2 regions of the Peribacillus sp. NPDC096622 genome follow, and region 2 is predicted to be linked to the other one. Evidence: predicted binding sites of a transcription regulator. Region 2 holds the regulator's gene; the other holds the start of a gene.
What was found. Region 2 encodes Rex, which represses fermentation and respiration genes when NADH is low (regulators of the CRP and FNR family bind a similar motif). Its sites were predicted from a motif close to TTGTGAAATATTTCACAA; they were not measured.
Positions count from the first base shown of each region.

Region 1 (4,442 bases), on a different contig from region 2:
ACTGCCGCGGCATTAAGGAAATACTTATATACTGATAAGAAAATCGGCGATAAAGTAAAAATTAAAGTATATCGAGGTACTGAAGAGAAAACGGTAACGATAACCTTACAAAAACCATGAAAAATGGTAGGCCCCTGATTATTCATCAGGGGCCTAAGTTTGTGGACAAAAGGGGTTCTATCTAAATTTCAAAGTTGATTGTAACGGAGGGTACGAGAGTCCTGCGGGAAAAGCGAGTGCCTGGAGTGAAAAACAACGCTCAAATTGTACAAACCCCTATTTAATAGTATACAAAAGGGTTACTATCGGAAAAATAGATAGTGTATTTGCACTGTTTTACAAATTATTCATATAGTCTTAAATACCTAAAAGTGAATGGTTACGCCTTCTATTTGTCAAGGTTTTCATCGTGGATATGTTAAAAAATAGAAAAGATTTGACAAATTTGTGAAATGTCATAAAATAGAAAGAAAGGGGATGAAATTATGGAAGCTAATCAGAAGATGTTAGATGCAGTGAAATGGGTATCGGGCACAGGTTGTGTAATCGGAATTATTATTTTTGCTTTAAGCTTTTTTGTAAGCGATTACAATAAGGATTATATATTTACCGTTGTTGGAATCGCCATCACACTAAGCGCAGCTGCCATTTTTCTAGTTGGTATATTTTTTGTCCTGACAGAAGAAATGGTAATGAATACACATAAAGGTGAAAGAATTGAACCGGAAACGACTAAAATCATAAAAATGAAATCAAAGACTAAAACTCATACAAAAAGAAGTACGGAATTCAGTAACTAAAACCAGGAATATAGCGTAATAAACTGGCTTACTATCATCAGATTCACCAACATGTTTGAACAAAACCAGCTGTTTTGTTTATCAGGGAGCCAATTTGATTCCAACCATTGAATGCTCTTTCATATCATTTGTATCGATAAATTTTAATTCAATACAATACACGGCACTCGTTATGCATCAAAAAATATTTCAAGCAACCCTTTGTATTAAACGGAATACATAAGATGTGCTTGGATATTCAAACCAAACTGCCCGAAATGCAGAAATAACTTTACATTTCGATAACCACGAGAAAAGGACATTTTTAAAAAGTCCTTTTTTTGTGGTTTTTTTATTGCACTTTTACTTGAAGATACAAAAGGGAAGATTTTGGGCTCCAATGGCGGGGTTGTACTTTTCTGTTAAATGGTTTCAATCCTGTCCTACTGACTGATTAACAAGACTAGTTGCAACAAGTTTGACCTTCAACGGCTGTTTAAGAATACTGACAGGGCAAAAAGTATTGCGAGGGAAAAGAAACCAATTACACACCCGGTGTTTCCTTATATATATATAATATTTGACCAGTGTTGGATCATAAGAGTATTAAAACATGAATACAACATCGTTTCCAATGCGGCTACCAATTATCAACTTCCATGGACAAGTATGAAAAAACCGTTTTAAATCATGTTTTCCAACGATAAATACATACTTGACAGGATAGGTAATATAATTCATATTCTTGAGGGGGGTTGAGGCAATATACACGGTGAATATAATGTGAAATTTTTATTTCATTATATTAGAGTAATATTAAACGGATAGTGGATCGGTAAAAAATACAATCATGTACTGATAAGTGAATTTTCATAGGTGTGTTATTAAACAATTATTATATTTCATTTGCTGAAGATTTTCGAACATTTCAGTTCATTTACCATCTTCTTACTGCTCTTTAATGAACTTTATGTGACAGATGTCACTTTGTATTGTCTTTTTTTTGACTTGGGATTAATATTGGTATGTCGGGGTTTGTGAACATGGTAACACTTTGTCCGAATAATTACCAATTGGAATTTTATTATGTAAGAAAGGGGTAGTACTATGAAAATAAAATGGGCTCTATTAACTATACTTTTTACTATTGCCACTGTGCTAACCGGTTGCGATAACCCATTAATGGTCTTGGACCCTAAAGGGCCAGTAGCTGCAACACAAGCAGATGTTATTATGATTTCGATATGGACAATGGCCTTTGTCGTCCTTGTCGTTATGGTACTGTATATCTTCATGATAATGAAATATCGTGCTTCCAAACAACGTGATGATTATGAACCGCCTCATATTGAAGGAAGTAAAGTTCTTGAAATAATTTGGGTTGCGATCCCAATTTTAATCGTCGCTTTCCTATCCGTTGTTACTGTTAAAACTACAAATGAAGTTGAGGCAACACCTAAAGGATACGGAGATCAAGAACCTTTAATCATTTACGCTTCATCTTCCAACTGGAAGTGGCATTTTAGTTATCCGGAAGAAGATATCGAAACAGTCAACTATCTGTTTTTACCAACTAACCGACCAATTGAATTTAAACTTTACTCATTCGGTCCAATCTCAAGTTTCTGGATTCCGCAACTTGGAGGACAAAAATACGCGATGTCGGACATGGTTAATACGTTGCACTTAGCAGCTGATGTACCAGGAGAGTATATGGGTCGAAATTCAAACTTCAGTGGTTCAGGTTTTGCTCAGCAAACGTTCAACGTTAATGTACTGTCTCCAGAAGATTACGATAAGTGGGTAGATGAAATTAAAGCTACTGCTAAACCGATTACTGAGGAAAAATTCAATGAATTATTAAAACCTGGTCATGTGGGACAATCCACTTACACTGGAACTCACTTAGAGTTTTCGCCAGCTCCTGAAGGGGAAAATGCTGGTCATGACCACGGATCTTCTGATACTGAAGAAAATGATTCCAAGGATTCACACGAGGAACATTCAGAACACAGCAACATGAATCATGATCACTAAGAATTAATTTCGTTCGATAAAACAACTAGGTTTACAAGATAAGGAATATTTTCCTGAAAGGAGTCACAAAAGTATGGATTACTTTGATCGATTTGCCGTACCTCATCCAAGTCCTGCGATTTATGCATCCATGGTTGCCATTGGTTTAACCATGATCGCGGTTGTTGCCGGAATTACCTATTTTAAAAAATGGGGTTACTTATGGCGTGAGTGGTTAACAACGGTTGACCATAAACGTATTGGTATCATGTACATCTTGGCAGCACTGCTTATGCTCTTCCGTGGTGGCGTCGATGCACTTATGATGCGTGCTCAAACGGCTATTCCAGATAACGGTCTTTTGGATGGACAGCATTATAATGAGGTATTTACAACACACGGGGTCGTCATGATCCTATTCATGGCTATGCCATTCATCATTGGGTTAATGAACATTGTTACACCATTGCAAATTGGAGCGCGTGACGTAGCATTCCCACGTCTGAACGCAGTAAGCTTCTGGTTATTCTTCATGGGGGCAATGCTATTTAACATCTCTTTCGTAGTCGGTGGTTCTCCTGATGCAGGTTGGACATCTTACTTCCCGCTGGCAAGTAACGATTTCAGTGAATCAGTAGGTTCGAACTATTACGCGATTGCAATTCAAATAGCTGGTATCGGTACATTACTGACTGGTATCAACTTTATCGTAACAATCTTGAAAATGAGAGCACCTGGCATGAACTTAATGAAAATGCCAATGTTCACATGGTCTATTTTGATCACAAACTTCATCATCGTTTTCGCTTTCCCTGTATTGACAGTGGCACTTGCGTTGATGACAATGGATCGTCTATTCGGAACTCAATTCTTTACGATGGCCAATGGCGGTAGCGATATGCTTTGGGCGAACTTGTTCTGGGTTTGGGGACATCCTGAAGTTTATATAGTAATTCTTCCAGCTTTCGGTATTTACAGTGAAATCATTTCGACATTTGCACGTCGTAACCTGTACGGGTATAATTCGATGGTTATCTCCATGGTAGCTATTTCTACTCTATCTTTCATTGTATGGGCTCACCATTTCTATACAATGGGTCACGGTGCAATGGTTAATGGTATCTTCTCGATTACCACGATGGCAATTGCCGTCCCAACTGGTGTTAAGATTTTCAACTGGTTGTTCACACTTTGGAAAGGTAAAATCGTATTTACCGTTCCAATGCTATACTCTTTAGCTTTCATTCCGATTTTCACGCTCGGTGGGGTAACAGGGGTAATGCTTGCAATGGCAAGTGCTGACTACCAATACCATAATACAATGTTCTTAGTAGCTCACTTCCATTACGTTTTAATCCCTGGTACTGTATTTGCCGTACTTGCTGGTTTCACGTACTGGTGGCCAAAAATGTTCGGTTTCATGTTGAGCGAAAAAATTGGGAAATGGTCGTTCTGGTTCATTACAATCGGCTTTAATGTAACATTCTTCCCGATGTTCATCACTGGTTTAGATGGGCAGGCACGTCGTATGTATACGTACTCTGAATCAACAGGGTATGGTCCATTGAATATGCTCTCTTTCGTTGGAGCGATTGGCTTGGCAATAGGTTTTGCACTTATTGTGTACAATATCTATTGGAGCACACG
Region 1 covers NZ_JBIWES010000006.1:112,332-116,773, forward strand. The annotation lists gene ACIQYG_RS13250 (S1C family serine protease) at 1-120, shown strand, start outside; gene ACIQYG_RS13255 (hypothetical protein) at 486-800, shown strand; gene qoxA (cytochrome aa3 quinol oxidase subunit II) at 1,887-2,816, shown strand; gene qoxB (cytochrome aa3 quinol oxidase subunit I) at 2,890-4,442, shown strand, end outside.
Region 1: a site for Rex is predicted at 1,750-1,767, ahead of qoxA (cytochrome aa3 quinol oxidase subunit II). Genes of this name have one in related genera too.

Region 2 (4,442 bases):
GTTGATTTTCCTACTCCATTTGGGCCGACAAGAGCTATGCTCTCTCCTTTTGTCATCCGGGAATTTATATTCTTCGATACCGTTTCCCCTTCGTATCCGATAGCCAGGTCCTGAAGGTGGAGTACTTCATTTCCGCTTTGCCTTTCAATCTGGAAAGAAAAATTCGCGGATTTTTCATCACCTTGCGGCTTGTCCAACACATCCATCTTTTCGAGCTGTTTACGTCTGCTTTGAGCTCTTTTCGTGGTGGAAGCCCTTGTGATATTACGTTGGACAAAGTCACGAAGCTTTTCGATTTCCCCTTGCTGTTTCTCGAACAGTTTCATGTCCCGCTCATAATCTTCCGCTTTTCCCTCTAGGTAAGAACTATAATTACCATGGTATTTTTTCATGTTATTCCGGGAAATCTCATATACCAGGTTTACTACTTTATCTAAAAAATAGCGGTCATGGGAAACAATGAGGACAGCTCCCTGGTAGCTTTGTAAATATTGTTCAAGCCAAGAGAGGGTTTCGATATCTAAATGGTTCGTCGGCTCATCCAGAATCAATATATCCGGTTTCCTTAAAAGCAGCTTTCCTAATGCAAGCCTTGTTTTTTGCCCGCCGCTTAAAGTGGAAATTGGGGTAGAATAGTCAAAGTCGGCAAACTGAAGTCCATGCAATACGGAACGGATATCCGCTTCATATTGATAACCGCCCTTCTCTTTGAATGCCACCATCAAAGTGTCGTATTCATTCAGCACTTTTTGGTAAATTGTTTCGTTTTCAAAGATGTCAGGTCTGGCCATATCAGCCTCAAGGCGGCGCAGTTCCTTTTCCTGCTCTATAAGATCAGTGAATACAGTCAGCATCTCATCCCAAATGGTCAGTTCGGATTCCAATCCCGTATCCTGGGCCATATAGCCGATGGTGACGCCTTTTGGTTTGATTATTTCACCGCCATCATGCGAAATCTGCCCGGCTATGATTTTTAGTAAAGTGGATTTGCCGGCGCCATTTCGGCCTACAAGTGCAATTCGATCTTTATTTTGAACTTCGAGCTTCATATTTGATAAAATAAGTTCAGCTCCATAATATTTCGATAGTTGATTGATTTGTAATAAAATCATAGATTTCACCTCAATTGATTATTGTTAGTGTAACGTATTTTAGTTATTATCGGCAACAGCTTGGTTCCAAGCTAAAAGAAAAGCTGTTACATAAAGTGGAATAATAGTGTATGATTTAGGAGGGGTTACTTAAATGGGAGACTTAACGCATTTTAATGAACAGGGCATGGCCAAAATGGTCGATGTGAGTGCAAAGCCTGAAACAACCCGGACGGCAGTGGCTCAATCGAGCATTTTATTGAATGATGAAATATATGAATTGGTCACGAACCATAAAATGAAAAAAGGTGATGTACTGGCTGTTGCACAAGTTGCAGGAATAATGGCCAGCAAAAATACATCCAATATAATTCCGATGTGCCACCCCATTGCTCTGCAAGGGGTCAATATAGCCTTTGATTGGGAAAAAGAAGAACAAGGATATAGGCTTAGGATTGAAACGGAAGCTAAGACAAAAGGGAGTACAGGTGTGGAAATGGAAGCGTTAACAGCTGCATCCGTGACTGCCTTGACTGTTTATGACATGTGTAAGGCCCTTGATAAGGGAATGGTGATCGGGCCTACATTCTTAGTGGAGAAAACAGGCGGAGTGTCTAGTAGCGATTATAAAAGGCAAGTAAAACAACAAACAAATAGAGATTAAGTTGAAAAGCATGTGTGAAGGCGGGGAAGAACAATGAACCATGACCCAAAGATACCGCAGGCAACAGCCAAAAGGTTGCCATTGTATTATCGATTTTTAAAGAACTTACATTCCTCAGGCAAACAAAGAGTTTCCTCGGCAGAGCTTAGCGAAGCTGTAAAAGTGGATTCTGCTACCATTCGCCGCGATTTTTCCTACTTTGGCGCGCTTGGGAAAAAAGGCTACGGCTACAATGTCAATTATTTATTATCCTTCTTCAGAAAAACACTAGATCAAGATGAATTGACCAAAGTCGCTTTAATTGGGGTAGGAAATTTAGGAACCGCTTTTTTAAATTACAATTTCATGAAAAATAATAATACAAAAATTGAAATGGCTTTCGAAGTTTCTGAAGAAAAGGTCGGCAAGCGAATAGCTGATGTGCCTATCTATCATATGGATCAAATCGATACACTATTGCAGGAAAATAATATTACTGCGGCTATATTGACAGTGCCTGCACAGGTAGCCCAGACGATAACCGATCGTCTAGTCAAAGCTGACATAAAAGGAATATTGAATTTCACACCTGCACGGCTGACCGTGCCTCCATCCATAAGGGTCCATCACATTGACCTTGCGGTGGAGCTTCAGTCGCTCATCTACTTCCTGAAACATTATCCTGTAGTGGAAGAAGCCGCATTGGAGGAATAAAAAAAACGCTGCATCATTGCAGCGTTTTTTTTATTGCAGCTTTTCAGTTTGTGGACTAAAGGAGGGGAATTGTCTCATCCCGAACCATGATTTTAAAACAAGACTAGGTTTTCCTTCATGGTTTTTTACTGTAATCATTATTGGATGGAAGAAATTTGCGACACCTGGCGAATATCTGGCTAGCCGGGACCCCACAGGCGCTTGTGCCGAGGAGGCTTGGCGGACAGGGAGCGGATTTCTGAAATCAACTGGAACTTTTTTAAATAAAAAAAGCTGAAGACAAAATCGTTTTCTTCGAATTTGTCTTCAGTCTGAAATACTGCATCTTTACAGCGTTTTTTTATTTTTTCTTATTTTTTTGTGCGGCTTTAATCTTAAAGTGCAGCATGATCATTCGTAATCCCGAACCAAAGTCAAGAGTCGCAATAAAGACAAGTATGTAGGCAAAGAGTCCCCATCCTGAAGAATTGACGGTTTGAATCGCGATAGCGGTAAAAAGGGCCCCTAAGCCTGCATAGATAATGCCCATGAATAAGGGTGATTGACGTTTCATAATAAACCTCCGATGAAGGCCTGTGCAGTATCCAGCATCTTCTCTATATCCTCCCGATATACCACTTGAAGGATGATAACAAGCGTGTTCATCGCAATATGAGCGCTCATGGATACGAGAATGCGGCCTGTTTTCGCATAAAGGAAAGCAAAAGTGAAGCCCATTGCCGTATATAAAAGAAGATGTTCAAATTCACCATGCGCCAAGCCGAAAATAACTGAGCTGATTAAAGCTGAAATAAAGAAGTTAAACCGTTTATGAAGTGATCCGAAAATGATTTTCCGGAAAATTAATTCTTCCAATATAGGTCCAATTACTGAAGTGACGAAAATGACCATGGGGACTTTGTAAATGAGTGAAATGAGTTGCTGCGTATTTTCAGATTCAGACTCCACTCCAAGCATTTGTTCAATGCTTCCGGCAATGCTTTGTGCAAAAAGAGCCATGAACACTCCTGCAATTGCCCATAATATGGACATGGAAACGGAAGTTTGGTTTCTCGTGTCCAACTTTTCCCTCATATCTTTTCTCATTAAAAAAAGAATCAAGAATAAAGCTGCGAGAAAACTGAAAACTATCCAGTATGCTGCAGATTTCACTTCGAGTTCATCAGCCGGCATTCCGGTATAAGACCCGATCAGCATGAAAATGGGTACCCCGACAATACTGGATAATTGCATGGCAATATAAGTGATGATGACGAACCAATATTCTTTTTTCAAAAATGAAAACTCCTTTTATAGTCACCCATTCCAACGTTACTGATATGGGGACAATCTATAAACGCATACTCCAAAATGGTATCAAAAATTGAGGCAGAACACCACTTAAAGGTACCCCTAACATTACATTTAAATTACTATGTTAAGGAAATCATTATCCTAAAGTAGTTTACCCGTAATTTATCAGAAATTAATAAAAAATTTTCAATAAGATACTTGCAAAAAAGGCTCGGTTTATTTAATATTATAAATGTGTTAGCACTCGATGATGAAGAGTGCTAATAATCATGAAACAAATTATCAAGAGAATATGAGGAGGTTGTTTCACTTGTTAAAACCATTAGGTGATCGCGTTATTATTGAACTAGTTCAAACTGAAGAAAAAACTGCAAGCGGTATTGTTCTTCCTGATACTGCTAAAGAAAAGCCACAAGAAGGTAAGGTAGTAGCAGTTGGTACTGGCCGTGTCCTTGAAAATGGCGAACGTGTTGCTTTAGAGGTTGCCCAAGGCGATCTAATTATCTTCTCAAAATATGCAGGTACTGAAGTTAAATACGAAGACACTGAATACTTAATTTTACGTGAAAGCGACATTCTAGCTGTTATCGGCTAATTATACATCATACTTAACTGAACGAAAAATTTTCTTAAAATTTTAGGGAGGTACTTATAAATGGCTAAAGAAATTAAATTTAGTGAAGAAGCTCGCCGCTCCATGC
Region 2 covers NZ_JBIWES010000040.1:4,333-8,774, forward strand. The annotation lists gene ACIQYG_RS26270 (ABC-F family ATP-binding cassette domain-containing protein) at 1-1,112, opposite strand, end outside; gene moaC (cyclic pyranopterin monophosphate synthase MoaC) at 1,246-1,755, shown strand; gene ACIQYG_RS26280 (redox-sensing transcriptional repressor Rex) at 1,789-2,448, shown strand; gene ACIQYG_RS26285 (YdiK family protein) at 2,789-3,001, opposite strand; gene ACIQYG_RS26290 (CPBP family intramembrane glutamic endopeptidase) at 2,998-3,723, opposite strand; gene groES (co-chaperone GroES) at 4,052-4,336, shown strand; gene groL (chaperonin GroEL) at 4,397-4,442, shown strand, end outside.